DNA from 3 places in the Anoxybacillus sp. UARK-01 genome. Region 1 is predicted to be linked to each of the others. Evidence: riboswitches for the same ligand, from Rfam matches in the RefSeq annotation. Region 1 holds a riboswitch; each other region holds the start of a gene.

The links. Region 1 has a riboswitch for thiamine pyrophosphate ahead of thiM (hydroxyethylthiazole kinase). Riboswitches for the same ligand answer to the same signal wherever they lie in the genome.
Region 2: linked by a shared signal. The riboswitch ahead of tenA (thiaminase II) and the one ahead of thiM (hydroxyethylthiazole kinase) in region 1 are both predicted to bind thiamine pyrophosphate.
Region 3: linked by a shared signal. The riboswitch ahead of thiC (phosphomethylpyrimidine synthase ThiC) and the one ahead of thiM (hydroxyethylthiazole kinase) in region 1 are both predicted to bind thiamine pyrophosphate.

What each region holds. Positions count from the first base shown of each region.
Region 1 is NZ_NASY01000056.1:38,068-48,241, reverse strand. Features, by position in the region: gene B6A27_RS17630 (amino acid permease) at 1-1,158, shown strand, start outside; gene B6A27_RS17625 (twin-arginine translocase TatA/TatE family subunit) at 1,189-1,362, opposite strand; gene thiE (thiamine phosphate synthase) at 1,839-2,504, opposite strand; gene thiD (bifunctional hydroxymethylpyrimidine kinase/phosphomethylpyrimidine kinase) at 2,514-3,326, opposite strand; gene thiM (hydroxyethylthiazole kinase) at 3,338-4,147, opposite strand; TPP riboswitch at 4,230-4,341, opposite strand; gene B6A27_RS17605 (glycosyltransferase family 2 protein) at 4,393-5,415, opposite strand; gene B6A27_RS17600 (DUF6044 family protein) at 5,429-7,096, opposite strand; gene B6A27_RS17595 (FdhF/YdeP family oxidoreductase) at 7,404-9,737, opposite strand; gene fdhD (formate dehydrogenase accessory sulfurtransferase FdhD) at 10,165-10,174, shown strand, end outside.
Region 2 is NZ_NASY01000031.1:60,499-70,672, reverse strand. Features, by position in the region: gene B6A27_RS04830 (thiazole biosynthesis adenylyltransferase ThiF) at 1-840, opposite strand, end outside; gene B6A27_RS04825 (thiazole synthase) at 837-1,604, opposite strand; gene thiS (sulfur carrier protein ThiS) at 1,607-1,810, opposite strand; gene thiO (glycine oxidase ThiO) at 1,823-2,959, opposite strand; gene tenI (thiazole tautomerase TenI) at 2,978-3,607, opposite strand; gene B6A27_RS04805 (energy-coupling factor transporter transmembrane component T family protein) at 3,620-4,405, opposite strand; gene B6A27_RS04800 (ABC transporter ATP-binding protein) at 4,380-5,870, opposite strand; gene B6A27_RS04795 (ECF transporter S component) at 5,883-6,470, opposite strand; gene tenA (thiaminase II) at 6,439-7,152, opposite strand; TPP riboswitch at 7,256-7,363, opposite strand; gene B6A27_RS04785 (class I SAM-dependent rRNA methyltransferase) at 7,506-8,690, shown strand; gene B6A27_RS04780 (YfiT family bacillithiol transferase) at 8,718-9,245, opposite strand; gene B6A27_RS04775 (glycoside hydrolase family 13 protein) at 9,606-10,174, opposite strand, start outside.
Region 3 is NZ_NASY01000013.1:1,904-12,077, forward strand. Features, by position in the region: gene B6A27_RS01305 (NAD(P)-dependent oxidoreductase) at 1-601, opposite strand, end outside; gene B6A27_RS01310 (methyl-accepting chemotaxis protein) at 1,192-2,445, shown strand; TPP riboswitch at 2,511-2,625, shown strand; gene thiC (phosphomethylpyrimidine synthase ThiC) at 2,775-4,496, shown strand; gene B6A27_RS01320 ((2Fe-2S)-binding protein) at 4,631-5,110, opposite strand; gene B6A27_RS01325 (FAD binding domain-containing protein) at 5,107-5,946, opposite strand; gene B6A27_RS01330 (xanthine dehydrogenase family protein molybdopterin-binding subunit) at 5,948-8,260, opposite strand; gene B6A27_RS01335 (NTP transferase domain-containing protein) at 8,217-8,885, opposite strand; gene B6A27_RS01340 (XdhC family protein) at 8,882-9,925, opposite strand.

The DNA of each region.
Region 1 (10,174 bases):
TTTGCTTTAGGATGGAACTACTGGTATAACTGGGCCATTACAATTGCCGCAGAACTCTCGGCTGTGACTATGATCATGAAATTTTGGTTTCCGAATAGCCCTTCACTTTTATGGAGCGCATTATGCTTAGTGATTATGTTTTTACTTAACTATTTATCTGTAAAAGGATTTGGTGAAGCCGAATATTGGTTTTCCCTTATTAAAGTAGTAACGGTTATTATTTTTCTTATTGTCAGCTTTTTCATGATTGTAGGTATTATGGGTGGTGAAGCGGTTGGATTTAGAAACTTCACCATCGGCGACGCTCCGTTCCATGGTGGGTTCATGGCGACTCTCGGCATTTTTATGGCCGCAGGATTTTCTTTCCAAGGAACAGAGCTGCTTGGGGTTGCAGCCGGTGAAAGCGAGGATCCGAAACGAAACATTCCTCGCGCCATTCGTCAAGTATTTTGGCGTATTTTGCTATTTTATATACTGGCTATTTTAGCAATCGGGCTGCTTATTCCGTATACAAATGAAAATCTAGCGAATAGCGACGTTACGGTCAGCCCATTTACTCTCGTCTTTGATAAAGCTGGCATTGCGTTGGCTGCATCCGTTATGAACGCCGTCATTTTAACAGCGGTTTTATCAGCCGGAAATTCCGGTATGTACGCATCTACTCGAATGCTTTGGGATCTAGCAAAAGAAGGAAAAGCGCCAAAATTTCTGGCCAAGCTAAATCACCGCGGTGTTCCTGTTAATGCATTACTAGTCACAGCTTCACTAGGAACGCTTGCTTTTTTGGCTTCTTTCTTTGGCGATGGCACCGTTTATGTATGGTTATTAAATGCCTCTGGTATGTCGGGATTCATTGCGTGGCTAGGCATCGCGGTCAGTCACTACCGTTTCCGCAAAGCATATGCCGCGCAAGGGCGCGATCTCAATGATCTTCCTTATAAAGCCAAATGGTTTCCATTTGGACCCTTGTTCGCTCTAGTGCTTTGCACGATTGTCATTTTGGGACAGAACTATGGGGCCTTTATGGGGAAGTCAATCGATTGGTACGGCATTCTCGTTTCCTACATTGGACTGCCATTGTTTTTAGCGGTTTGGCTTGGCTATAAAATCGTGAAAAAGACAAAGGTCGTTCCCCTCAAAGAATGTGAATTAGACTAAAAAACCGCTCGGCTATGCCAAGCGGTTTTTTCAGTCGTGCTTTTTCGTTTTCTGTTCTTCGTCATCCATGATGCCTTTTGTAGCATTTTTAAATTCGCGGAGCGTTTTTCCAGCTGCTTGTCCAAGCTCCGGCAGCTTTTTCGGGCCGAAAAGTAACAGGGCAAAAAATACGATCAAGGCAATCTCGCCAAATCCTATGTTCATATCATTCACTCCATGCGCTTCATTTTCGTCTTTTCCTTTTCCATTATATCATATCATCTTTGAATTACTACCACTTTCGCTTCGAAGTGGGAGATTCCTGCGAACATGGAAACATCCTTCGATTTTTCAGCTAGCAGACCTTCCCCGTTGTTCCAATGGGAAACGACAAGAAAGCTTGTACATTCGTCCGCTTCACACGTTCGACTGGGCTCGGTTTTCGTTGCTTCGAACCGTGCACAGACAAGGGAACGTTGAAGCTTTTACGTAACGGACGGTGTTCCTTGTCACAATCCCCTATCTTCAGTTTTTCCAAGAACCACTTACAAGTATAGAATAGCACATAGATTCTTGTGATTCCACTGCTTTAGCCAATGCCAACCGACATTTCTCTCTCTAACTCATGAAGCGATGCCCGTCATGTTCCTTGAGGCGATAGTCTTCTGTCGGAATATGGAGTAGTCCAATGATCGACATCCTTATTCGTTCAGTGCTTCAGAAACCGCTCTTGCCAGCCATTCCGCACTTTTTTTAGGAGAAGGAGCTAAACTGATCGCGCTAATGACAGACACCCCGTCTGCTCCAGCGGCAATAACCTTCTTTGCGTTGTTCGCGGTAATTCCGCCAATGCCCACGATCGGTATCGACAGGCCATGCTCACGCATAAGACGAAGAACGGCCGTTCCTTGTGCCTCTTTTGCATCTTCTTTTGTGCTGGTTGGAAAAATAGGACCGACTCCAAGATAGTCAGCGCCTTGCTCAATGGCGCGTTTCGCTTCTGCCAAATTATGAGCTGAAACGCCGAGAATTTTATTTCCTATTTTTTTTCGTACGACATCTGCCCGTTCATCGTCTTGTCCAATATGGACCCCATCAGCATCAAGCTCTAATGCTAGCTCCACATCATCATTCACAATAAACGGAATATGGTGCTTCCGGCAAAGCGCTTGCAACTCTTTGGCTAATGCGTACTGCTCCTTTTTCAAAAGAGCCCCTTTGCCCTTTTCGCGAAATTGAAACATCGTAATTCCGCCTTCAATCGCTTCTGCCAGCACCTCTAACGGACTTCGTTCACAATTGTTGCTTCCCATAATAAAATAAACACGTAATTGCTCTTTCAGACTATCCATTGAAGTTTGCGCCATTTTTATCACCTATGACATCCATTTTTGCCGATACGCCCAATGGTTGGTTGGGCCATGCCCATTGCCGATCTCCAGTTCGTTTTCAATCGCGGCTTGAATAAATGCTTTCGCTGTTTCGATCGCTTCATGGACGCTGCGCCCCTTAGCAAGCTCCGCTGTTACTGCCGCGGCAAACGTGCAGCCTGTTCCATGCGTATGTCTCGTTTCAATTCGGGCGCCCTTGAAATAGGAAAATTCACGGCCATCATATAGCAAATCAACCGCTGCATTTTCAACATCATCGTGGCCTCCTTTAATGACCACGTACGTGACTCCGATTTTGTGAAGCTGTTTTGCCGCTTCTTGGCGTTCCTCTAATGTGCGGATCTTCATCCCCGTCAATACTTCTGCCTCTGGAATGTTAGGAGTGGCTACCATCGCCAGCGGCAACAAATGTGTTTTTAACGCTGACACCGCTGCTTCCTGTAAAAGTGGTGCCCCGCCTTTAGCGATCATAACCGGGTCAACGACAAGCCGACGCCAGCCAAATTGCTTCACCTTTTTCGCTACGGCTTGGATGATATCTTCATTAAACAACATGCCCGTTTTGACGGCGTCTGCTCCTAAGTCCGTACCAATGGATTCAATCTGCTGCTCAACGGCTTCTACAGAAAGCGGATACACTCCCTGCACGCCAAGCGTATTTTGCGCCGTTACCGCCGTTAATGCAGACATTCCAAAGACGCGTAACTCTTGAAATGTTTTTAAATCCGCCTGAATGCCGGCTCCACCTCCACTGTCTGACCCAGCAATCGTTAATGCTTTATAAACTTGATTCACCATGTCTCTCCCCTTCATTCAACTTTGGTAAAGGATCCATATTGACTAATGGCCTCCGCGCCAACTTTGGCCAACTGATTTAAAAAGGCGATTTGAAAGCTTCCAGGCCCATACTCTGCCGCTTCATCAGCAGCTAGTTGCGCCGCCACGCCATAGCTGACAAGCGCCGCTGTTGCCGCTGCTGCATAGTCCTTTTCAACAGCCGCAAACGCTCCGATTACAGATGTGACAAGGCAGCCTGTCCCAGTGACTTTTGTTAACAGCGAATGACCGTTATGAACCACATAAACCGTCGCTCCGTCTGTGACAACATCGTCCTTTCCGGTAATAGCGACTGTCATTTTTAACTGCTGTGCTGCTTTTTTCGCTAGTGCCACCACATCGCCGCTTCCTTCGGCGGCATCCACTCCTTTAATCTCCCACCGCTCGCCGATAACATTCGCGATTTCTGCTGCATTGCCGCGGATGACGGCAATATTTAATTGACGGACTATTTTTCGGGCGGTTTCCGTGCGATATGGCGTCGCTCCCGCTCCAACCGGATCGAAAATCACAGGAACTCCCTGTTCATTTGCTGCCTTGCCGGCAATCAGCATCGCTTCAATTTCCTGTTCATTTAGCGTGCCGATATTTAAAACAAGCGCTCCGGCAATTCGCGCCATATCCGCTACTTCTTGCTTGGCATAGGCCATCACTGGTGAAGCGCCAAGCGCAAGCAGACCATTTGCTGTAAAATTGGTCACAACTACATTTGTGATGTTATGCACAAGTGGATTAGCCTTGCGCACTTGATCGAGCACTTCTGCCACATGTTGCAAATTCATCTTTTCCATCCTCTCCCTTATTCGTTTGTCCAGCTGGATTTGCAAATAAAAATGCACTTTGCGCGTAAGCAAAGTGCATCTATATCGCCTCTATCACTTTCCCTACGCTGGCATTACCCAACAGGTTCAAACGGTCAACGGCGGATGATAGCCGTACTCTCAGCCTGATTCCACAGACTCCCGTATCCTTTTCACTGTTTACAAGCACAGTCTACCCCTTCTTACCCGAGAATGCAAGCAAAAAATTATGTGCTCCCTCCCGGCAATGATTCCGTTCTTCTTGGCTCTTCATGAAACGAGGAAGATCGCGGCAATGGCAAATTAAATAAATCTAAGTCCACAATATAACGAGGGCGCCGTTTCGTTTCTTTATAAATCTTTCCGATGTATTCACCGATTAGCCCAAAAGCAATCAGCTGCAATCCTCCAAGCAGCCAAATCGATGTAATCAACGATGTCCATCCCGTTTGTGTGTGACCGGTCCATTTTAAAAACAGGAAGTAAGCACCAAATAACAGGCTGACAAAAAAAGAAACCAACCCGATCATGGAAATAAAACGAATAGGTGTCACACTAAATGACGTAATACCGTCAAGAGCAAAGGAAATCATTTTTTTTAGCGGATATTTTGTTTCACCGGCAAGTCGTTCCTTTCGATCATAATAAACAACAGTTGAACGGAATCCAAGCAATGGAACAATTCCTCGCAAAAATAAATTGGCTTCTTCAAATCGTTCCAGCTCTTCAACCGCACGCCTGCTCATCAAGCGGTAATCGGCATGATTATATATAAGGTGAACGCCCATCGCCTTCATCATTCTATAAAATCCCTGTGCTGTATGACGCTTGAAAAACGTATCTGTATCGCGGCGGTTGCGAACCCCGTATACAATCTCATACCCTTCATGAAATTTTTGTACAAACTGGCGGATGACCGACACATCATCCTGTAGATCGGCGTCAATGGAAATGATACAATCTGAGCGAGTTTTTGCGGAAAACAAACCAGCTAATAACGCATTTTGATGGCCGGCATTATGGGCAAGCTTGACCCCTTTGACCTCCGGATAATGCAAACTCGCTTTGTAAATGATCGTCCATGTTGCATCTCGGCTTCCATCATCGACAAATAGTAAAGCACTACGTTCGGAAATAAGCCGCTCCCTGACAAGCTGCTCGCGCAGTTCGCGCAGCTGCCGAATCGTTTCCGGAAGCACTTCTTCTTCGTTGTAGCAAGGTACAACAATCGTTAATACAGGTTCGCTCATGATGCTCTCCTCCCTATGATGCTACTTTGTATAAATAAATCGTCCATGCGGATTCCTTGGAATGAAACACTTTCTCAAGCCGCAGCTGATTTTGGGCTGCGTTTTCGATCGGAAGCGCCGAAAAAATATAACGACCGCCCATCTTGCGGAATACATCGGTATTCAGCTCTAAATGTTGAATTTTCTTCTTTGAATTCTTTTTAAACATGTAGTGCTTGCCAAGCTCATCGACAAATAAATAGCAGCGGCCGCCCCACTTATCGAAATACTTGCGCAGCGTCTGGTTTTTGGCTAGCTCAGGAGCAATGATTTGCCGAAATTGATGTTTATATTCGAGCGGATAAAAATTGTTGTACGTATCCAGCGTATAAAAGCCGTTATATTGAGCAATGGCCGGATGAATGCCGATGCTGGCAACGCGGTATGTATCAACGGGCCGCGCGATATAACGTTTAATTTCCGCGAATTGTTTTTCAGCGTAGAACTGGCGAAACGACGGCTTATTTTGATACATAATTTCTTCGTTAAATATAGCTAAAATAAAAAGCTGCAGCGCAAGCGCCAGCCACACAACATTTTTCCATGCTTTAGCATGCTGCCATATGATTCGCAATGAAAGAGCAAACAATACGTAAATCACCATAGGTCGCAAGAAGTGATAGCGGGCAAAATTAAACTTATTAAGAAGATCAAACCGTTCTGTAAGTGGCAGCCACCCTCGATAAAACCAAAACGCATACCACAGCGAAAGGGCAAAGTTAAGCACATGAAGAAATAAAAACAGCCTTTCTTGCCGCCATTGCTTTCTTTTTCCCACAAAATACAAGGCGAAAAGCGTGATTGGTAAAATCACGAGTCCGTGCACGGTCATGACATGCGTATGACCAAGAATATAATTTTTAAATGTCAAACGAACCGCACGCCAAAAAGAAAGATCAGCATGAAAATATTCATCGCGGCTTGTTGGCTCTTCGGAAAATAGAAGTGAATGAACAAGCCGATAATCAACGGCTAAATATAACACAGTCATATAGATGATGGCGGCCAAAAAGCGCAGATTCCATCTTTTATACCTCACTGCATCCACAAGCCACCAAATGCCCAGAGCACTGAGGAAAAAGAAGAAACCAAGTACAAGACCAGAGTAAAACGGCAATAGTGTAAGCACGAGATAATCCACCCACGACCGCCTGCCAGCGCGAATATTAAAAAACGCCCAAAGTGCCAGCGGCATACCAAGCGTGCTTAACATTCCGGACGGCCAAAATGGTGTTAATGCAAAAGCAAGTGCTACACCAATGCGAATCCATGCCCATTCTTTCTCTCTCATAACATGCGTTTTCAGCAATAAGTACATTCCTATAAAAGCAAATACCCTTGTAATCAGCTGGCTGAGTCCATAAGCATAAATCGATGGAAATAACGCATGGAGCCATACGATTCCGCTAAATTCTGTCCCAAAGGCATTTCGCGGCAGACCGTTAATGATTTGCGGAATGACCGCCCCCACCGGCCCAAACAGCTGACCGCTGTTGGCGAGCACCTTGTACCAAGCGATGTTGGAATCTAAATTATCATGTACTCGCATATGCGCATTCTCGCCTAAAATAAAATAAGGCGATACAAACAAAGCGATCACAAGGAATGAGAAGAGCAAAAGTCGCTTTTCTGTTATCGTCATTTCTTCTCCTCCTCTTGTCTGATCATGTTATTTTTATCTTTTAACAAAAAGAGGAAATTATACAGAAAAAATTGCATGTATAGCAAAAACGTGCGGCTCGACCGTCTCTATACTATGGATACAACTCTATGAGCCGCCTTTGTTCTCAAGAAGCACCATGCATATCAAGTGTGGTCTAAGTCGACACAACCCCTTTCATCGTTGCGGCCTGCCTCTCTTTTGCAGAACCTCTAACATTTCGGCGCTTGATGCCCCCATAAAAAAACAGCGCCATTCCCTCTTATTTGGAATGGCGCTTTCGCAAACGTTATTCTACATTTAATTCGAGCTCTTCAATCCGTTTTTCTGCATAGTTTTGATCCTTTTGCGCATGATAATGCTCCGCTTTCTCAACGATGGCCACCGTATTGTATTCCGGAATGTGCGCGTACGTTTCATACACTCCTTTTGGAATGAGCACATTTCCCTCCGGCCAATAGACGGCGATGTTGCCGCGTTTGACGTCCGCGTATTTGGCGCGCCCCTGCATCATGCCATGCCGGTTGTACACAACGATCGGTTCGCCGTCGCGAATATGGAGCGATTTGGCGTCTTCTTCGTTCAGCAAAATATCATAACGGTCGGCGTTATTAAACGGGTCTTTCTCGCTATAGACCATCGAGTTGAACTGCTTGCCCCGCCTTGTTGTGACAAAAAAGCTGCCTTCCGTCTTGCGCAGCTCCGGCAATTCGATCGGAATAAGGTTTCCGCGGCCGTCCGGTGTCGGGCATATGCCGCCTTCACAAAGCCACGCGCCGCCCCATTGAAACACATCGCCTTTTTTCCGTAAATGTTGAATGCCGTCGTAGTTTCGGTTGGCCACCGCGATTTCGTCGCGGATTTGCTGAGCGTTTTGAAACTCGATGAGATGCTTTTGTTCCGGCTTGACTCTAGAGGCGAGATCGACATAAATTTTCCACTCGGCGCGCGCTTCCTCAATGCGCGGGCCGTCGATTTCCGGACTGAAATAGACCATCCGCTCTGTGCTGGTCGAGGTACCGCCACCCGGCTGCTCGTATCGCGTCATCGCCGGTAAAATAATCACCTCTTCCTTCGCATCTAAGAGCGTTGAAGTATTGAAAATAATATCTTGATGCACGCGCAGCTCCAACTGTTCAAGCGCCTGGCGAACAAAATCAGGATTCGGCATCGTCTCAAGAAAATTGCCGCCGCTCGTATACAGCAGCTTCACTTTTCGTTCATGACCGTCGGGAAGCAAGATGTTTTCAATCGTTTGTCCGATTGTGTCCCCTTGCCAGCGAGGAATCGGAAAGCCCCATATTTGTTCAAGACGGGTAATATTTTCCTCATCAAATTCGCCGCCCGGAAGAACAAATGGGTCAGCCCCCATTTCCCCCGAACCTTGCACGCCGCTATGGCCGCGAATCGGCATGACGCCGCAATGCTCACGTCCGATAAACCCGCGAAGCAAGGCAAGGTTAACGACTTGTGACACATTATCCGTACCGAACCGGTGCTGAGTCAATCCCATGCTCCAAACAAATACAGCTGACTTAGCATTAGCCAGTAATCTAGCAAACTCATACATTCGTTCCTTTGAAAGCCCCGATGACTGCTCAAGCGTCTGCCAATCATATTTCGCGACATGCGAACGCAGCTCGTCAACACCGTTCGTGTGTTTGGAGACAAACTCCCAATTAATTGCATCCTCCATCTCAAACCAATGCTTGATAACTCCATTTATAAAGGCGATATCTCCGCCAATATGGACTTGATAAAAATCATCTGCGATTTTTGTTCCGAATAAAGCGCTTTCCCAAATGGACGGAATCCAGTAGTTTTCCATAGCCGGCTCACGGTACGGATTCACAACAATGATTTTCGTACCTGCTTTTTTCGCAGCGTACATATATTTCGTCGATACCGGCTGGTTGTTGGCAGCCACAGATCCCCAAAAGACAAGAACATCTGTGCCGATCCAATCTTTATAGCTGCAGCTTGATGCACCGATTCCAAGTGAACGCTTTAACGCTGTTTTGCTTGGTGAATGACAAATGCGTGAAGCATTATCGATGTTGTTTGTTCCTAAAAAGCGCGCTACCTTAGCAGCAGTGTAATACACTTCATTCGTAATGCCGCGCGCTGTCAAATAAAAAGCGATCTGTTTCGGATCAAGTGAGCGGATTTTTCGGGCAATCCGTTCAAACGCTTCATTCCAACTAATTCTTGTAAACTTTTTTTCTCCTGGTTTTCGTGACAGTGGATAGGGAATGCGGCCAAGCTTGCGCAGCTCTGTACTGTCCATTTTGCGCAGCTCCTCCACATCTTCCAGCCATTTTGGGTCCATTGCTGGCATCGTATTTAGACGAAGTACGTTTAAACGAGTCGTACAAAGATGCGGACCTGTCAATGTTTGATCATGAAGTCCGGATACACCGAGCGCACAACCATCGCATACTCCCTGCGTTAAAATGCGGTAGGCATAAGCAAGCTGGTCTTTGTTTTCCAGCATCACTTTTAAAGTATCACGGAGATGATGCGGCTTTATCTTTCCAACTCCCATCGGCAAAAGGCTCGCCCAAAGCGAGGGTTGGGGACGCTGATTCAGTTTGATTGGGCCGGTGTGTTTCGTTTTGCCCATCTTCGCTCCTCCTTTTTTATTGGTCATCCTATTTTCGAAACATTCCTACATTTTTATGGTATTATTATATTATATCATCTCTTCTTATTTCCTCAATCAATATGCAGCTGAGCCTTTGAGCATGATCGATAAAAAGGAGAGGATGAATGGTATAAATCAGCGATCCTGATCCGACCAGTCAAACAAGAAAAACATCACTTCATTGAATAGAGTAAATCAAAGGAGAATTCGATGGTTTCGACAGTCGCAGGCAAGTTCTTGACTTGTTTCTCATGCCTGCCCACGGAAGGAAGAAAGATGGGCACATTTCATTGGAGTTCTATCACCACACAAGAGGACATCTCTAAAAGGAAAAGGGTGAAAGATTCACCCGGCTTTATATACGCCTGATAGCTTCGAGGTTATATATGAAAAGAAGGTGAAAAGTGTGAAATCGA
Region 2 (10,174 bases), on a different contig from region 1:
ATTGCGCTTTGTAGCAGGGCGAATTTGCACGGAATCCCGTCCGCATAATACGGCCGTTTTCGTTTGCATTTCATACGATAAATAGGGATAAGTCGGATGTTGACCGCAAGATGGACAATGGCTCTTTTTCACTTGATCCACACGAATGGCGGCATATTGATTATTCCAAACATCAAAAGAGACTAACTTCCGGCGAAGTGAGCTTTTATCTCCGACTAATAGCTTCAGCGCTTCTGCCACTTGATAAGCAACGACCATTTGTACGGCTGGGCTGATAATTCCGGCTGTATCACATGTCGGACCGCCCGCAGGCAGCGTTTCAAGCAAGCATTGGAAGCATGGCGTTTCTCCAGGGAGAAACGTGTAACTTAATCCATAACTGCCGACACAGGCTCCATAAATCCAAGGAATGCGATATTTGCATGACACGTCGTTAATGGTCATGCGCGTTTCAAAATTATCGGTCGCATCAATGATGACATCTGGTTTAAGCTCGCTTGCTATTCTTTCCAATTCCTCCGCGTTGGCATCGCCAATGATCGCTTGAATGGAAACGTCCGAATTAATTCGTTCCAGCCTTTGCTTAGCGGCAATCGCCTTCGGAAGACGTTGTTTCGCATCCTCCTCACTATATAATTGCTGGCGCTGCAAATTGCTCCATTCTACATAGTCGCGATCGATCAACGTTAATTGGCCAATGCCTGCCCTTACAAGCGCCTCGGCACTTCCTGTTCCTAATGCTCCCGCTCCAACAATCAGGACATGCTTAGTGGAAATCCTTTGCTGTCCCTCTTTGCCGATAGGGGCAAACAACTGTTGGCGTGAATACCGTTCATTCAAACAACGCTCATTCCTTCCGTTGGGCTGCTTGCTGTCGCATACCGTTTCCGCGGAATTCTTCCTGATTCGTAGCCAAGGCGTCCTGCTTCAATGGCCAGCTTCATCGCCTTAGCCATTTTTACCGGATCTGCTGCGCCAGCAACAGCTGTATTTAATAAGACGCCATCGGCTCCCATTTCCATAGCAAGCGCCGCATCCGCTGGGCTGCCAATACCTGCATCTACGATCACAGGAACTGTTGCTTGCTCAATAATAAAGCTTAAATTGAGAGGATTTATAATTCCCTGACCTGAACCAATTGGAGATGCTCCTGGCATGATCGCATGGCATCCCATCTCTTGTAATCGTCTTGCCAGCACGACATCATCCGATGTGTAAGGAAGTACAATAAATCCTTCCGCTAAGAGCTTTTCCGCAGCTTTTAGCGTTTCTACCGGATCAGGGAGCAACGTTTTATCGCAACCGATCACTTCCACTTTAATCATATCACATAGACCAGAAGCTTTGGCTAATCGGGCAATGCGTACAGCCTCCTCTGCCGTTTTCGCACCTGCTGTATTAGGAAGCAGCTTATATTGGGTTAAATCTAACTGTTCGAGAAAATTAGGCTGGTTGGGCTCAAAAATATTCATCCGCCGTACAGCGAATGTTAAAATTTCAGCTCCCGACACTTCAACTGCTTCTTTTTGGATTGAAAAATTCGGGTATTTTCCTGTCCCTAATAAAAGCCGTGATTGAAATTCATATGGTCCAATTTTTAACATCATCATCCGCCTCCTACAAAATGAACAATTTCAATGCGATCTCTATGACACAAAGATATTTCAGCATAACTAGGCTTCTCGATAATATCCGCATTCACTTCAACGATGACAATCTTTTGATCTAATTGAAAATGAACAAGTAAATCAGCAACTGTTCGAACATGGTCAGGCACATGAACCATTTCTCCATTAATTAACAATTCCATATTTATTCACCTCTACACTGTGCTTATGGCATCGTGATGTCTTGTCACAGCAAAAGGGGTGATATCAAGTTCTCCGCTTCCCTTCCCTTCGACAAGATCCGCGATGAGCACCCCTGTAAGCGGGCTTAATAAAATGCCATTCCGATAATGTCCAGAAGCAATCCAAACATTTTGATAATGAGGGTGCTTTCCTATATAAGGCAAGCCATCTTTTGTTTGCGGTCTGATACCTGCCCATGATTTCTCCAGCTCGGCTCCGCCAATGCTTGGAACGAGCTCTTGGGCTTTTTCAAGCAAGTGAGTGACTCCTTGTACGGTTACCTTTTGATCAAAGGTATGCGGAGTGGAAGTCGCTCCAATTAATATTCTGCCGCCCCTCTTCGGAACAAGATAGCAGCCATTTTTAGCAAATAACGTTGCTTGAATAAGCGGCTTTTCTGTTTTAACAAGCAGACATTCTCCCTTAACAGGATAAATGGAAAGCGAAAGACCCGTCTTTTCGAGAAATAACGCAGACCAAGCCCCGCCGGACACAACCACAGCGTCTGCTGCAATCACTCCTTGATTGGTGCGGAGTTCATATAAACCTCCCTGCTCTTTTATATCGATGACTTCCGTAAACTCATGCCACTGCGCTCCATATGCCATGGAAGCTTTAGCAAAAGCAAGCGAGAGATGCGGGGCGCTTACTTGTCCGTCTTCAGCGATGTACATAACTCCCTTAAGCGTTGGGTTCACATTCGGTTCAAGACTTGCCAGCTCCGAAGCGGACAGCCATTGAACAGGCTGTCCCATCTTCCTCCAAAACTCATAGTGTTCTTGAAGCGATTTTTGCTCTTCCTCTGTCACGGCTACTTTTAGCATGCCTTTTTGCACATAGCCAATATCGATGCCGGTCAGCTGCTTTAGCTCCTCTGCAACTTGTCCAAACATGGCACGGCTTTTCAAAGCCAATGAAATCAGCGGGCTATCGCTTGCAAATTCCGACTGCGCTCCAAGCATCCCTGCAGCCGCACTGGATGCTTGACTCGCGATTCGCTCCTTTTCGAGTACGACTGTGCGTACATTTCGTTTCGCTAACTGAAACGCGATCGAACCACCAATGACTCCGCCGCCAATAATCGCAACATCATAATGATTATGAGCCATCCTTACCCCTTCCTTTATTTATTTACATGCCGATCCTTTCGTATCAGGATCACATGCTTGCATAGCATAACGTTTTACCTGAGCCAACGGATCCTTCGCTAAAAACACACCGGACATCACGGCTACTCCGGCAGCACCTGCGCACCATACTTGTGAAACATGATCAGGTTGAATCCCGCCAATAGCGATGACAGGAATGCGAATGGTTGCAGCGATTTCCTGCAGCTCGCTGACTCCTCTTGCCGGTATCCCCGCTTTACATTCTGTCGGAAAAACATGTCCATATATACAATAATCGGCTCCATCCCGCTCCGCTTCGATCCCTTCTTCTAATGAATGAATGGAGCACCCAACAAGAAGCGACGGAAAATGAGCTTTGACCGCTTTTACTGATAAGCTATGATACGCCAGCTGTACTCCTTTTACCCCGCAGGCAACGGCTACATCGACCCGGTCATTTACAATGATCTTTTTGGCTGGCACACCAGCATAAAGTAGAGCCTCAATCCATTTCACCAGCTCTTTTGCTGTTTTGTTTTTTTCTCGTATATGAATCGCATCCACATGCGAATGAATGAGCGAAGAAATGGCAGCAAACTCTTCAAGCGACTGAGTTCCCGTTGAGATGACATGAAGCGCTTTCTTCATCAAAATCCCTCACTAACGCACATCTGTTACTGGAATATACGGCAAAACGATTCCTGTATAGCAGGCAAGGGCCGTTATGCCAATGATGATCAGCAAAAAGATAACATCATATTTGCTAAAGCCAATTTGATAATAAAACGTTCGATTGGTCTGATTAGAAAACCTCTTCGCCTCCATTGCCACCGCAATGCGCTGTGCTCGGCGAATGCTTTGCGATAAAAGCGGAATCGCGTATCGCTTTAGCTTGGTGTTGAGCCCGCGCTCCGCATCCGCTCCACGTACTTTTAAAGCATTACGCACGGTCTGAAATTCCTCCAGCATAATCGGCAGCAAGCGAATTCCTGCCAAAAAGCTGTACGCATATTTGGGCTTCAGCTTTAACTGCTGCATCAGCGAATAAAACAAGTAAACAGGACGCGTGGTTAAGGAAAAAAGCAAGCCTAAAAGCGCAAATGATAAAGCGCGAAAACCGAGATGCATTCCCCTTAAAAAGCTTTCTTTCGTAACATGCACAAGTCCCCATTGAAACCAAGTCGTTGTTCCCTCCCCAAACATCGTCATGGAAGAGGCGGTCGAAACAAAAATCACGAAAAAAGGGACAAAGAAAAGCAACAAGTATTTAAGCGGATAACCAGTATAAAGGAAAAACAACAGCAAAAAGCCAAGCGAAAAATTCATTAATACATTTGGGTTATGCACGAATAACACAGCCACAAATAATGCCAGCATCACGAGCAATTTTAAGCTCGGATTCGTTCGGTGAAGCCATGTTTCACGATAGCTTATATTCCATCTCATGGCTCGCATCCTCCTTGCCTAATTCTTCATCAGCTGTCGTTTTCCTAATGATCGGTTCATCATGAACGAGCTTTCCTTCAGCAATGGTCCATCTTCTTGTGGCAAAATGCTGCACAATTTGTTCATCATGAGTGACCATCATAATCGTTGCTCCTTGCTCCCGGTATGATTCAAGCAATTCTAATAGCGCGAACGTATTTTTGGCATCTTGTCCAAAAGTCGGCTCGTCCAATAAAAACACTTTTTGGCCGCCAATGATGGAGGCCGCAACACTCAAGCGACGCTTCTGCCCCATAGACAGCTGATAGGGGTGCTGATCTCGTTGTTTTTCCAAGTGAAAGGCCGCCAACAGCTGTTCAACCTTTCTAGAAATTTCTTCTTCCGTGCGCTTTTCTAAGCGAAGAGAATAAGCCATCTCTTCCCAGACGGAATGGGTCACAAACTGAAACTCTGGGTTTTGGAAAACAAAAGCCATATGGCGAGCGATTTGTTTCGTTTTTTGCAGCTGTTTGCCATAGAGTTCATATGTGCCCTCGGTTGGAATCAACTTCATGAGCGCATGCAGCAGCGTGCTTTTGCCCGCTCCGTTTTTCCCCGTTACCGCAATCCACTCTCCTTCGCAGACACTTGCTTGGTCGATGTGAATTTTGGCTTCTTTTTTGCGATATCCTTTCATTTCTTTTAGATAAATGATTTCATGATCTGATGCAGAAGCTGGCTGTTCATTTCTCCGCTTTTTCCTATAATCCTCCCAAACTCCCGGATACCAAATTCCTTGTGAAGCAATCACAGATTTATAGGTTTGAAAGATCGAAGCCGCATCGCCGTCCGCGATCATGTCTCCGCTTTCATTAAATAAAATGATGCGGTCCACGAAATCCAGCACATGTTCAATTTTATGTTCGACGACAATCACCGTTTTATCATGAGCAATTTGTTTTACCGTCTTCCAAATTTCTGCGGTTCCCTCTTCATCAATCATCGCTGTCGGCTCATCAAGAAACAGTACATCAGGCTCAAGCGCAAGAACCGAAGCAAGCGCCAGACGTTGCTTCATTCCTCCCGATAGCTCATGAATATTTGTATGTGGCTGGATTGATAATCCAACCATTTGCAGCAATTCACAAATGCGATCATCCATTTGTTCACGGGGCACCCTGATATTTTCTAACGCAAAAGCAATTTCTTCATCCGCAAACGGCATGCAAAATTGCGAATCAGGATCTTGAAACACATATCCCCAGTTATCAGGCACCTGAATATGTTTCGCCTTCATAGGAATGTCCACTGAATGCGGAATTAATCCGCAAAGCACTTGCAACAGCGTCGATTTGCCGCATCCAGATGGACCTAACAGCAATACTTTCTCCCCTCTTGAAAAAGAAACTGACAAGTCTTTAAACAGCAAGCCTTCTTTTCCGGGGAATTTGAGCCGCAGCTGGTCAACAAAAGCTACGAGTTCCATTTTCTTCACCCTTTAACGGTCTAGCTGATCATAATCTTCTTTTGATGCGGAACGAACCATTTGCGTCACTCCAGTGGCTTCAAGTGCTTTCACTAAAGAGGAAGCAAACACGCCGGAAATTAAAATCGCGCCAACAAACCGTGCAACAAAGAACAATGTTAAATTCCATGGAGCCAGCGCTTCAATGTATCCTTTATAATAGTCCATAATTAACGAACCAATGGTTGAGCCAATCGCCGCAAGCGACACAACAAACACATCAAATCGCTTATAGCGGAACGCAGCGAAAGCAAGCTCTGCAAACAATCCTTGTACGACACCGTAAATCAATACTTCAAGTCCCCACTCAGAGCCGGTCACAAATTCGCTTGATGAAGCAGCAATTTCCGCCAAAAGGGCAATACCAGGCTTGCGAATAATTAAAAAGGCAACAGTAGCGGCAATGAACCACATTCCATAAATGAGTTGATCAAGATGGAAGCCAAACGGCTTAACAAAATAGTAGAATGGTCCCCATAGCTTATACACAATTCCAAATACAATGGAAATGACAATTGTAATTAAAATATCAGCTAATTTCAATCCCTTGGTTGTCTGCATCCTTTACTTTCTCCTTTCCTTGAATTGGCCATGTTTCTAAACGGTACGCCATTTCCCAAAATGAATATTCGTATTGGCTGCTAATGATAAAATGCTGTTCCATTCGCTTGCGATCCGCTTCCGACACGTTTTCTGCTACCGTATCTAATCGCTGAATTTGTTCTTCCACTAACTGACGGAACCATTCCGATCCATAAGCGGCAATCCATTCTTGATAAATCGGCTCCTGCGGCGTACAATGCTTTAATCTCTCACCAATTTCGTAATAAAGCCAATAGCATGGTAAAATAGCAGCAATCACATCGCCTAAATGACCTTCATACGCTGCCCTGTACAAATGAGAAGTATAGGCGTAAGCCGTCGGTGCCGGAACGAACGAAGCTTTTTCCTCCTCCGTGATTCCGAGCTGCTTTGCAAACTTCTCATGCAAAGATAGTTCCGCTTGCTGAGTATTTTGCGCATGATGCGCCATCCGCGCTGTTGTTGCCAAATCAAACGCTCGTGCAGCTCCAAGCGCTTGTACTCTAGCAAAATGGCTTAAATAATAGGAATCTTGCAAAACATAATAACGAAAGCACGCCAGGTCGAGCGCTCCCTCACCAAGCTCCTTGACGAATGGATGATGAAAGCTTGCCTCCCAAATAGCGTCTACCTTTTGACGCAATAACTGTGAAAATGACATGTCAATCCCTCCTTCATTTGGAAACATATCCATGCTTGAATCAATAAAAAACCACTTTCTTTCGCGAGCGCAAAGAAAGTGGTTTACAAACATTTATAAAGCCAGTACGCCACTTCCACTTCCCTACGCTGGCATAATCCAGATCAGGTTCTAAGGGTCTCAAAGGCACACTTTGATCTCAGCCTATCTAAAGGCCCCCCTAGTGGATGATTAGAAGCATGGATATAAAGTTATTTAAATTTATCATATCACTGTTCGTATGATTGTCAAGTCTCCCCTCCTATCATTGCTTCCTGATCGGCAATTCTGTATGATAGAGAAGGCAAATAACTTAATTTAATGGAGTGAAGAATGTGGCAAACGTTTTTTTGAAGCGAAAGCGCAAAAAGCGGCTGGAGCAAGGCCATCCTTGGATTTTTCAAAGTGAAGTAGACTACATTGAAGGTGATTTTGAACCAGGCGATTTTGTGAACGTCTATAACCATCAGCATTACTTTCTCGCAAAGGGGTATATTAATCCTCGCTCACAAATGATTGTGCGCGTCTTAACTCACCATGCAGACGAAGAATTGAACGAAACATTTTTCATGGAAAGGATTCGTCAAGCATGGGCATATCGGGAACGAATGATTCCAGGTGTCCGTTCTTGTCGCGCCATTTATGGTGAAGCCGATTTTTTGCCGGGGCTTATTGTCGATAAATACGAAGATGTACTTGTTGTGCAAATTCTTTCCCTTGGAATGGAAAAGCGAAAAGACTGGATTTTAAAAGGCTTGCTTGAAGTATTTCAACCAAAAGCGATTTATTTGCGCAATGATGTATATGTCCGCGAACTGGAAGGGCTTGAGCAAGAAAAAGGATTTTGGTACGGCACATGCGATACAGAAGTGATCATTGAAGAAAACGGGGTAAAATACATCGTTGATATTGAAAACGGGCAAAAAACAGGGTTTTTCTTTGACCAACGGCAAAACCGCGCCGCCATTCGCCCGCTCATCGACACGGATACAACCGTTTTGGATTGTTTCACCCATACAGGCTCGTTTATGCTCAATGCTTGTTTATACGGAGCAAAGCATGTCACCGCTGTCGATATTTCCGATCACGCGATTGAGACAGCGAAACGAAACGCAGCACTAAACGGTTTTACGAACGTTGATTTCGTTGTCGCCAATGCGTTCGATTATTTGCGAGAGGCCGTGCACGAAGGAAAGCAGTGGGATGTCGTGATTGTTGATCCCCCGGCATTCGCCAAATCGGCTCACTCTGTTCCAAAGGCCTTGGGCGGATATAAGGACATTAACTTAAACGGTTTAAAATTAGTAAAGGATGGGGGATTTTTTGTTACAGCCAGCTGCTCCTACCATGTCCATGCTGATATGTTTCAAGCGATGGTGGAAGAAGCTGCATTTGATGCAAAAAAAATTTTGCGCCAAGTCCATTGGAGCGGAGCCGGCTATGATCATCCGAAGCTGCTTGCTGCCGATGAAGGCGATTATTTAAAATTTGCCATCTACGAAGTGCATTCACGCAAATGACGGACATCAAGCACGATGTCCGTCATTTCACCATCCTTTTTTCTGGCGCAATTGCTGAATATGTGCAGTATGATGCTTCCCATGCCAAGCATACATAGCCACAAATGTATATAAATCGATTTCCATTTTGGTCCCTTCATGATAGAACGTTTTTTGAAAATCTTCTGTTGCCAACGATTCAAGCAGCTGTGTCCAACGTCCATGAACTCCTTCAAGCAAACGCAAAGAAAGCTCGACTGACACCGAACGGGCATCGACCGTTTCGGCCCAAGCATTTTCATCAAATGGTTTAATGGAAGGAGCCGCTTCGGTAATCGTCCATTTTGTGCGCAAAAACGCATTCATGCTGGCATCCGCCATATGGTGGACCACTTGCGCTACCGTCCAGCCCCCCTCACGATAAGGTGTGTTCAACTGCTCCTCATTGAATCCACTGACAGCTTCACGCATCGCTGTTGGCAATTGACGAATATCAGCGATCCATTCCTTTATCTTCTCTTCTTGAAACAAAGCTGGCTTTTCAAATTTTCCAATCGGATAGCGAATATCATTCATTTCTTCATCCCTCCCACTTAACCATTCGCCCTATCACTAAGTAAATCCTTTGTTTGTTCCTAACACCGTATCTATAAAGTATAGATCTTCCCCCCTCCCCTTTGTTTAGAGATGGGAGACTTCTCCGTAGATCTGTTATTGACCATTGAAAAAATAGCGCTTCTTCTTGCCAATCAGCTATCAATTCCATTTTCTATATCAAACATAAATGCAAGCGATGAACAACCAACCGCTTCCAGAGAATTTCGTTCGTCTGAAAGCGATGCTGTTCGGTTGGACGGACTGAAATCGATGATCACCTGCCCGCTTTGAGCAAATGTTGACTCATCAAACGATAGATCATTGCATAGGCTCCAAATGCTAAATTTGATTTATATAAACACGCGCTTCGTACGGCCGCAGCTTAAAACGGGTCGCGTTTTTATGCGGCTTGACCTCATAGTTTTGCAGCGCTAAATGGTCTGAAGATAGTTTGATGGCATCATAGCGATAAAGAACCGATTTAGGGCTCAAATTGACAATCACAACCGCTTGTTCATGCCCAAGTGTCCGCGTATAAGCGTAAATCGCTTGATCATTTTCTAAAATTAGATCATACATGCCGTAAACCAATACTTCATGTTCCTTGCGCAGACGAATCATTTTTTTATAAAAGTGGAAAACTGAATGCGGATCGTTTTGCTGCCTTTTTACATTGATCGTTTTATAGTTTTCATTGACTCCTAACCATGGCGTTCCTGTAGTAAAGCCGGCATGAAGCTCGTCAGACCATTGCATCGGCGTGCGGGAATTATCGCGTCCTTTTTGCCAAATCGACGGCATGATTTCTTCATGTGAACGTCCCTTTTCCCGCTCGCTTCGATAAAGGTTTTTAATCGCAATATCACGATATTCATCAATCGATTGAAAACGGACATTGGTCATCCCGA
Region 3 (10,174 bases), on a different contig from region 1:
CAACCGTTTCTGTCTCTAAACCAAGCGCTTCGCCAAGTGTGACCGCCTCCGCGAAAGCTGCCATTGAATGAGCGAGCATTAGATTCACGACAAGCTTCATGGCTGTTCCTTTGCCATTTTCTCTTTGATAATGGATCGCTTTCCCCATGACATTCAACATCGGTTCCACTTTCTTAAGATCTTTCGGATCCCCGCCTACAAAAAAGACTAACTCTCCTTTTTCGGCCGGAATCACCGAGCCGGAGACAGGAGCATCTAAAAAGTGAATGCCTCGCTTTCTGGCCTCTTCTGCCATTTGGAGCGTAAAGGACGGATCCACCGTGCTGCAGTCCACCCACAGCTTTTCTGGCGATAAATGATGCAAAAAGCCGTTTTCCCCAAAAGCAGCGGCTTCAACCGCTTTTGGATGGGCAAGCATCGTAAAGAGTACATCGGCTTGTTCAGCGGCTTCTTTCGGCGAATTGGCCCACTTTGCTCCTGCTTCTAACAGCGGAGCGGCTTTTTCTTTTGTGCGGTTATGGACGATAAGCTCATACCCGCTTTCAAGTAAATTTCTTGCCATACGGCTTCCCATAAGTCCTAGACCAATGAATCCGATCATCGTTAATCCCCTTTCCTTTTTTGAACGCTTCCCACCTACACTTTGCCGAGAAGGGGGGTAGGTATTCCCGCCCATGGAAAAGGAGGGAGGCGTTTTCCCCTGTTTCATGGGATAATATTGGCTCCTTTTTTTCGTGATTTTACCACTTTTGTTTCGTCTGATTCAAGGGAAACGCCAGCGCTGAAGTGGAATGCGAAGTCAGAGTTGATAACAGGAGCAATCAATCGCTGTGATTTTGCAAAGAGGGAGAAATAGATAGCTAGGGGAGGGCTGCCTCCATTTTTGCGCACTGAAAAGCAGGCTCTTGCCGATTTCTGTCACATGGAGCAAGCAGATCCGCTACGAGGAAAATATTCAGCATGCGATAGTCCTAGAGAAATGCCCAATGCTTCATGAGACGAAATGGAATAAGTGAAGAATCAAATAGTCGTTGTTCGTTATATTTATAAAATAATAAGAGCGAATATATAATTTATATGTCTTAATATGTCGGTTTTTAAAAGTATACTATAATAAAAATTATCTTCCGTTTTGTAGAAAAGGAATGATATAATATTTATGAATTGACTGAAAATTCGGAGGGAACAAAGGTGTCACTATCAAGCTATATTATTCGCACTCTGATGGTTGTTATTCCTGGAGTGGTGCTAATTGCTCTAGCGGTATGCTTAGGAAACGGGATCAGCGGTTCCGCTTTTGGATGGACCATAGCAGGGACGGCATTATTTGGAATTGTTCTAGGTATTTTGTCAGCTACTTTGAATTATCGTCGTTTTGTTGCACCGATTGCGATCATTAATGACTATTTAGAAAAAATGACGGAAGGCGATTTATCTGTGCGAGTTCCTGTGGAGAGTGTCAAAGAACTGAGGCCGATCGCTCTTTGCATGAACGAAATGGCCAAAACATGGGGTGAGGTCATGGCGCATATGAAGCGCCATTCAGATGAGATGACGTTATTTGCCGAGCAGCTTTCCCATAATACGGAGCAAACAACAAAAGCGACGGAACAAATTGCAACAACCATGGAAAACATCGTATCTCACTCAGACCAACAAGCCAAGATGACAAAAGAAACGTCTTATTCCATGAATGAAATTTCCAGTTCCTTACTGCAAGTCGCTGCGAATACAGAACAGGTGACTACGAATGCAGGCGAAATGTTGATGAAAGCGGCAGCAGGAAAACAATCGATTGAAAAAATGGAAGAGCAAATGCGTTTTATTCATGAGCATGTCCAATTGCTCGGTCAAATCATTAAAGGATTAGGAGAACGTTCTACTGAAATCGGCCAAATCACGCAAGTCATCACAGGGATTTCTTCACAAACCAACTTGCTCGCATTAAATGCGGCAATCGAGGCAGCGCGGGCGGGAGAGCAAGGGAAGGGATTTGCCGTTGTCGCTGATGAAGTGAGAAAGCTGGCGGAGCAATCGGCACAATCCGCCCAGCAAATTACAAAATTAATTGATGACATTCAACAAGAAACCGATAAAGCCATTGGGTCAATGGATGTTGTTGCCGATGAAGTTTCTCAAGGGCTTCATGTCGTTCAAACAGCCGGACTTTCTTTTGAACAAATCCGGCAATCTATTAACGGGGTCAATGAACAAATTGAAGGAGTTTCAGTCGTGATTCGCCAAATGACGCAAAGCGCCCAGAACGTTGCTTCAGCCATTGAACATATGGCAGAAATCGTGGAGCAATCGTCAGCGGGCTCTAGCCATATTTCAGCAGCGACCCAAGAACAGATGGCTTCTATGGAAGAAATCGCTTCTTCTGCTTCTGCGCTGAATGAAATGGCTGGAGAAATGCAGAATCTATTAGGGAAATTTCGGGTATAGGAAAACATAAGAAAAATGTTTACATAAATGAATAAATATGCTAAACTTTCCCTAAAAGTAAATAATGGATCTACTAGGGGAGTCCAATAGCTTGGACTGAGAGAAGAACGCGCGAAAGTTCTTTGACCCTTTGAACCTGATCTGGGTTATGCCAGCGTAGGGAAGTAGATAGTGGGAGTATGGATTGTTGCATATACTTTGCGCTATTTGTTGATTCCATCGGGTTCTCTTTTTGGAGAACCCGATTTTTGCTTTTTCCCCACCGTCTTTTTTTCGTACGTTTTGGTGTAGCCCTTAGATCGAATGAAACAAAAAGGAGGAAGGGTTGCATGCAAAACGTTTTATCTTCTATGCCGTTTCCAGCCAGTAAAAAAGTGTATGTAGAAGGATCGTGTCCTGATATTCGCGTTCCTATGCGTGAAATTACGCTAAGCCCAACCAAGACGGAAGCCGGAGAGTCTAAAAACGATCCGATCTGTGTATATGACACAAGCGGACCGTATACCGACACGGAATTTCAAGCGGATATTTACCGCGGGCTTCCTGAACTGCGCAAGCGTTGGATTTTAGAAAGAGACGATGTCGAGGAATATGAAGGACGGCCCGTGCGTCCAGAGGACAACGGTCTCTCAAAAGGAAAGGAATCGAACGTCTATCTTCCCTTTAAGCGGACGCCGCTACGTGCCAAAAATGGCAAGGCAGTCACACAAATGCATTATGCGAAACGCGGGATCATTACTCCGGAGATGGAATTTGTCGCTATTCGGGAGCAGATGGATCCGGAGCTGGTCCGTCAAGAGATCGCGGCCGGGCGGGCGATTATCCCAGCCAACATCAACCATCCGGAAAGTGAACCAATGATTATTGGGAGACGTTTTCATGTCAAAATTAACGCTAATATCGGCAATTCAGCCGTCACTTCATCAATTGATGAAGAAGTGGAGAAAATGCTCTGGGCTGTCCGCTGGGGAGCAGATACGATCATGGATTTATCAACAGGAAAGCAGATTCATACGACGAGAGAGTTTATTATTCGCAATTCCCCTGTTCCAGTTGGGACGGTTCCGATCTATCAAGCGTTGGAAAAGGTGAATGGAATAGTTGAAGATTTATCGTGGGAAGTTTATCGCGATACACTGATTGAGCAGGCTGAACAAGGAGTTGACTATTTTACGATTCACGCTGGGGTATTGCTTCGTTATATACCGTTGACCATTGGAAGAACAACAGGAATTGTGTCGCGCGGTGGCTCGATTATGGCGCAATGGTGTTTGGCCCATCATCAGGAAAATTTCTTATACACTCATTTTGAGGAAATTTGCGAAATTTTAAAGTCCTATGATATCGCCATATCGTTAGGAGACGGTTTGCGGCCTGGATCGATTGCCGATGCGAATGATGAAGCGCAATTTGCAGAATTAGAGACGCTTGGCGAGCTCACTCAAATAGCATGGAAGCATGATGTCCAAGTGATGATTGAAGGGCCTGGGCATGTGCCGATGGATAAAATCAAAGAAAATGTCGACAGGCAGATGGAGATTTGCCATGGTGCGCCATTTTATACGCTTGGTCCGCTGACGACGGATATCGCCCCGGGATATGACCATATTACATCAGCGATCGGTGCGGCAATGATCGGCTGGTATGGAACCGCGATGCTTTGTTATGTGACGCCGAAAGAGCATTTAGGATTGCCGAATAAGGAGGATGTGCGCCAAGGAGTGATTGCTTATAAAATTGCGGCGCATGCTGCTGACTTAGCGAAAGGGCATCCAGGGGCGCAAATGCGGGATGATGCGCTGTCGAAAGCGCGCTTTGAGTTTCGTTGGAACGACCAATTCCATCTCTCGCTGGACCCGGAACGGGCTAGGGAACATCACGATGAGACACTCCCGGCGGAAGGGGCGAAGGTGGCTCATTTTTGTTCCATGTGCGGTCCCAAATTTTGTTCGATGAAAATTTCCCATGATTTGCAAAAAAGCATAAAAGAGGACGGGATGAAGCGAAAAGCGAAGGAGTTTGTTGAAACCGGTTCGAGACTTTATCAATGATCAAGCTCAATAGGGACATGGATTTGTCTTGCTGACGGATCACGGGGTGCGTATGAAGCAAATAAGAAAGAGCATCTGGTTCATTCGCAGAAAAGCCTTTCCCGGCCAATATGGCGGGAAAGGCTAAAAAGTAATCAGTCTTTGCTTGCTTGCTTTTCTGCGAGCACAGATTTGACCGCTTGCTCGATTTCAAAGTAGCTGGTGCAACGGCAAACATTGGATTCAAGCCATTTTTCAATGATTGGGTCCGAGGCGTTCGGCGTACTTTCAACAAGAGCATGGGCGTTCATAATAAAACCGGACGTGCAATATCCGCATTGAAAGGCGAAATGTTCGACAAATGCTTGTTGGATAGGGGTATCGCGCAATCCCTCAATGGTTGTAACGGATTTTCCAATGGCTTCAATGGCTAGTATCATGCACGATTTAATCGGAGTTTTAGCCATCAATACGGTGCATGCACCGCAATCACCGTTTAAACAACCCGGCTTGGCTCCTGTCAAACCAAGGTGATTGCGAAGAACAAAAAGAAGCGTATCCGCTTGTCTGGCTATGACGGAGTATTTCTCTCCATTGACAGTAAGCGGTATTTCACATTTGGATGATGAATTCATCTTTCGGACTCCTCCAGTTCAGTAAGAATGTCCCAAAGTGTATTTTTTAACACAAATAAACGATATTCCGTTGAACCTTCGATATCATCTAAAATCGGCTCGGGCAATTGCTGTAACGCATAGTCGATTCGTGCGTCGATCGGAAGATGGCGGGCATTTAACATCTCTTCTACTTTTGGCGAACGAAATGGAAATGGACAGACGCCGCTAAAAGCAGTGCGGAGTTCATTTCCTTTTTTTAAAGCGGAAACGGTGACGAGCGGGTAGCCAACCTTGCCCTGTTTTCGGCGTTTCATATGGACATGGGGCATCGTTAAATATGCCGCATTCATTTTGACTTGCACAAGAAACTCCCCAGGCTGCAGTTGGATGCTTTGCTGGAAGACTTCATGAATCGGTCTTTGCTGAACCCCCGATTTTCCAGCAATCACAATATCACTGTCTACAAGTAAAAGAGGCAGTACGGTTTCACGGTAAAAAATTTGGCCGCAAATGTTGCCTCCAAGCGTAATCTGATTGCGCGCCGTGCGATCTGCAATTTCACTTGCCGCCTTGGCTAATAGCGGAAATGCGTTTGTTTCCTCAATAGCGGTAAGAGTAAGAGCGGTGCCGAGTACTAATTGATTTTGTGAAATGTCAAATGACTGGCATTCTGGAATGTGCTTGATATCAATAACGGCATCTGCAAATACAAGATTTAGGCGCGAGAGGGTAATGATTTCTGTTCCTCCGCTATAATAGATGGGCGTTTTTCCTTGACGCTGAAGCGATGCAAATAACTGAACGGCCTCTTCGATTGATGATGGACGATGGTATGTGAAATCAAATGAAACCATATTATTTCCCCTTTTGCGCTCGCCAAATTTGTTCAGGGAACAGCGGCAATTTGTTAAGAGGAACGCCAGCAGCGATTGATAAGGCATTGGCCAGTGCTGCAGGAATGCCGATGAGACCGTGCTCTCCAGCGCCTCGTGCTCCATAAGGCGCATCTATTTGAGGTGTTTTGATAAAATCGGCTATATATTCTGGATGCTCGCCAAAGCGGATTGGCTGATAGGTCCGTATCTGTGGATTTAATACGCGCTCATATCGGTCAAATAAAAAGGTTTCGCGGCTGGCAAAGCTCAGCCCCATGCTCATTGCCCCGATGATCTGTCCGATCGCTGCTTTCCAATTGAGCACTTCCCCGATATCAACGACCGATACGGCTTTAAGAATTTGATAGGTGCAATCGCGTTTATCGAATTCAATTTCTACTGCATGGGCACATACCGTCCACTCTGGGCCGGGCTTCCCTGCTCCTGTTTCCTTATCAAGAGGAGTTAAATGACGCAACGTGTAATTGCCGCGTCCAATAATTTGTCCGCCAATCGCGTTTCCGTTCGGATATTTATAGCCATAAGCAATATCTTTGATCGGAATAAAAATAGCAGGATCATCGCGTACAAATACTTTGCCGTAGCCGACTTCTAAATCTTCGATGGGGGAGCGGAGCACACAAGCAGCGATCGCTTTTAACTGCCGAATGGCATCTTCGGCTGCATTTAACACAGCTCGCCCCCCCATAAATGTGCCGCGACTGGCGACTGTTTTCCAATGCTCTGGTGTGCTTTGCGTGTCGATATCCATTTTTACGTGAATATCATCAATGTCCATTTTTAGCTTTTCAGCAAGAATTTGGGCAAGAACCGTTTTAGAGCCTGTGCCGATTTCGACAACGCCGGACATGAGATTAACGCTTCCATCAGGGTTGAAAGTTACAATCGCACCGGAGCTGGCCTCGGTGTCAATCGTGGATGTTTTCCAGGAGCAGCTTACACCCTTGGCGCGAACAGTGCGGGCATTTAGTTCGATTCGCTGCCATTGATCCCACTGAATGAGCTCGCGCAGCCGTTTGATGCAAGCGGGCAAATTGCCGACATTGCTTCGATTAAGAAGGACGCGGGTCGGAGTCGTATGGCCGGGCAAAATCGCATTTTTCAGCCGCAGCTCGAGCTTATCCATGCCCAGCTTTTTAGCTAATATATCCATGGCCCGTTCAATGGCAAAGGCTTGTTCACAATGGCCAAAGCTACGAAAAGGCGAGGCGTATGGATGGTTCGTATAGATACAGAGCGAATCGCACCATACATTTTCAATGCGATAGGGCCCTGTGCAATCTACTGCGGCAGCACGAGTGACATCAATCGCTTTATCAGAGTAGGCTCCTCCGTCAAATAAAAACAATATTTCAGCCGCCTTTATCATTCCATCCTTTGTACAACCGAGCTTGACAGTCGCCTCCATTCCGATGTGCACGGGCGATGTAATCATGTCCTGTTCCCTTGTATTCCAAACGCTGACTTTACGGCCTCTCACTGCTTTAGAGGCTAAATAAGCGAGCAGTTCTAATTGAACGGGTGCCTTTCCTCCGTAACCCCCGCCGACCAAAGGCGTATGCACAACCACTTTTCCGACATCTTCGCCAAAATAAGTACTGATTAGTTTTTTGATCATAAATGGCGACTGGGTAGAGGCGGTGATCTCAATCCTTCCGTCCGGAAAAATTTCGGCTGTTGCACATCTTGTTTCCATCGCTAAATGATCTGAGGGGGAAAATGCGACGCTGGTCTCAATCACGACTTCGCTTTCGCTCCAGCCTTTTTCCATATTGCCTTTGCGAATTTTGGTGCGGTGGGCGATATTCGTATTCGGTTCAGGATAAGTGTGATCATTTTTTTCATAGCTTCCTAGATTTTCATGAATCAACGGGGCGTCAGCTTGTAATGCGGCACGTGGCGAACCGACCGTTGGGAGCGGCTCGTATACGATTTGAACCAGATTGGCTCCCTTCTCTGCTTGTATAGGGGTATCGGCGACTACGATCGCCACTACTTCACCATGATAACGCACTTTATCAAAAGCGATTGGCGGCCGGTCTCGTAAATCCTCTCCTGTCAGAGGAAGTCCTTTTCCTGTCACGACAGCGCGCACTCCTGGAACGGAGAGCGCTTTTTCGAAGTGAATTTCGTGAATAAGAGCGTGAGCATAAGGGCTTGTAACAAGATGGGCGTGCAGCATGCCTTGCTGCAGCTTATCATGAGTATATTTGGCCCGCCCAGTTACTTTATCCCAAGCCTCTTTGCGAATGACGCTCTTTCCGATCATGATAAACCCTCCTTTTTTGATTCCAGCGCCTGATCGCTGTTTCATAGTCTACGAATGTATCAATATCGAAAAACAAGTCCATGTCATTGGCTGTTAGTAACCTTCCATTCCAGTGGCTATTCTTGCGAAACAGCTGGCGTGCTCCCTCGTCACCATAAATGTCGAGCAGTTCAGAGAATAAAGCAGCGCTAAAGAGAATGGGCGGAGAAGGCCTCGATTTGGATGAAAAAGCGACATAATCGGTGCGATGTTGGCAATAAGCGTTGATAAGATCATTAATCATAGCAGCTGTAATAAATGGTTGATCGGCTAGCATTACCACGGCTGCTTCAGCATGAAGCTTGATAGCAAGATGGAGTCCGCATCGCAATGAATGGGCGAATCCCCAATCAGAAGCGCAACGAATGATGATGCATTTTTCATGATGACGTAATTCATATAGCATCCAGTCAAGTGAATCCTCCATAGGCACAATCACAAGAATGTGAGAAAGGGAAGACAATACGGCTGCTTGTAAGGCAGTGGATCCGAGAGAATAGTCAGCAAATGGAAGCAATCGTTTATCCGTTCCCATTCTTGCACTTTTTCCAGCGGCTAAGTAAATCCCGACGGTTCGAGGAGCTTTCATCTTATTCCCCCTTCTGGAGATGGTTGTTTTCGCAGCACATGAATCATTTCTGCTAAAATGCTGATCGCAATTTCTTCAGGGCCGCGCGCACCGATGGAAAGTCCAATTGGCGAATGGATACCATCGGGAATGGAGAAATCGGGAAAGAGGCGTGCGGTGCGCCTTTTCGGTCCTAAAATGCCACAATAGAATAGTGGCTGTTGGCTAAGAAGAGACACAAGCTCTTGGTCACGCTGAAACTGATGGGTCATAATCACGACAAAATCTCGTTCGCATAAACGAAGCTGAGGGATTGCTTCTTTCGGAAAGCCAACCATCCACTGATCGGCATCTGGAATCTGCTCGGGGCAGCAAAGAGCAGGCCGCCAATCGACGACAGTGACAGAAAACCCCGTCTGCTTGGCAAATGACACGAGCGGTTTGACATCATGGTTCGCTCCAAAAATAATAAGGCGCGGTTTGGGCCAAAAGTGCTGCAAATAAAAAGAAGCCCCAGAAATAGTGAAAATCCCATTCTTTGTTTGAAACGTGCCGACAGCATGCAGTTGGTTTAATAGGTCGGCAGGAATTTCATATTCAACATTTCCCCATCGCTGTCCATTTTCAGCTAAAAATAGCCAGCTATTCTCGTCAGTTGCCGCTTCTCCCCATTTTTTTGCCATTAAAACGTGTTGGTTTTGTTCTAAATGTCTTTTGACTGTTAACAAATCGGCTCTCAGCTGTTCCGTGATAGGCAGCAATAAAAGATGAATCGTTCCGTTGCACCCGACACCTTGCCCCCATGACAAATCATCTTCCTGTTTAAGATCAAACGTAGCAATGGTCGGCCGTTGGCTTTGCCATATTTCTTGTGCTTGGATGGAAAGGGCTTCTTCGAGACATCCGCCGCTAATGAGCCCTGTTATGTAACCTTCCTCATCTATCCACATGCACGCTCCTTCCTTTTGGTATGCCGACCCCTCGACATGGACAATGATCGCCAGTATTCCTTGTTTTTGTGAGGAAGTGATAGCCTCTAGGACAGTATGGTAGTTTTCCATTTTTCGTTTCTCACCACCGCAAAAAAATTTTGCCAAGTATCGGTGTTTGATGATGATCAACCACCTCATCAGCTGCTGTTTCTGTAATCGAATGAAGGAGAGATGTTTGAGATGAAATGACAGGGAGAAGGAGGAGAGTCGCATAATCGGTGAGGAACCTGATGAAGTGGCTGCATCGATTCTGCTGAAGGATGATAAAGGATAGAATAGTGACTCGCATCTTGGGCTTATCATCCACTGCTATTACTA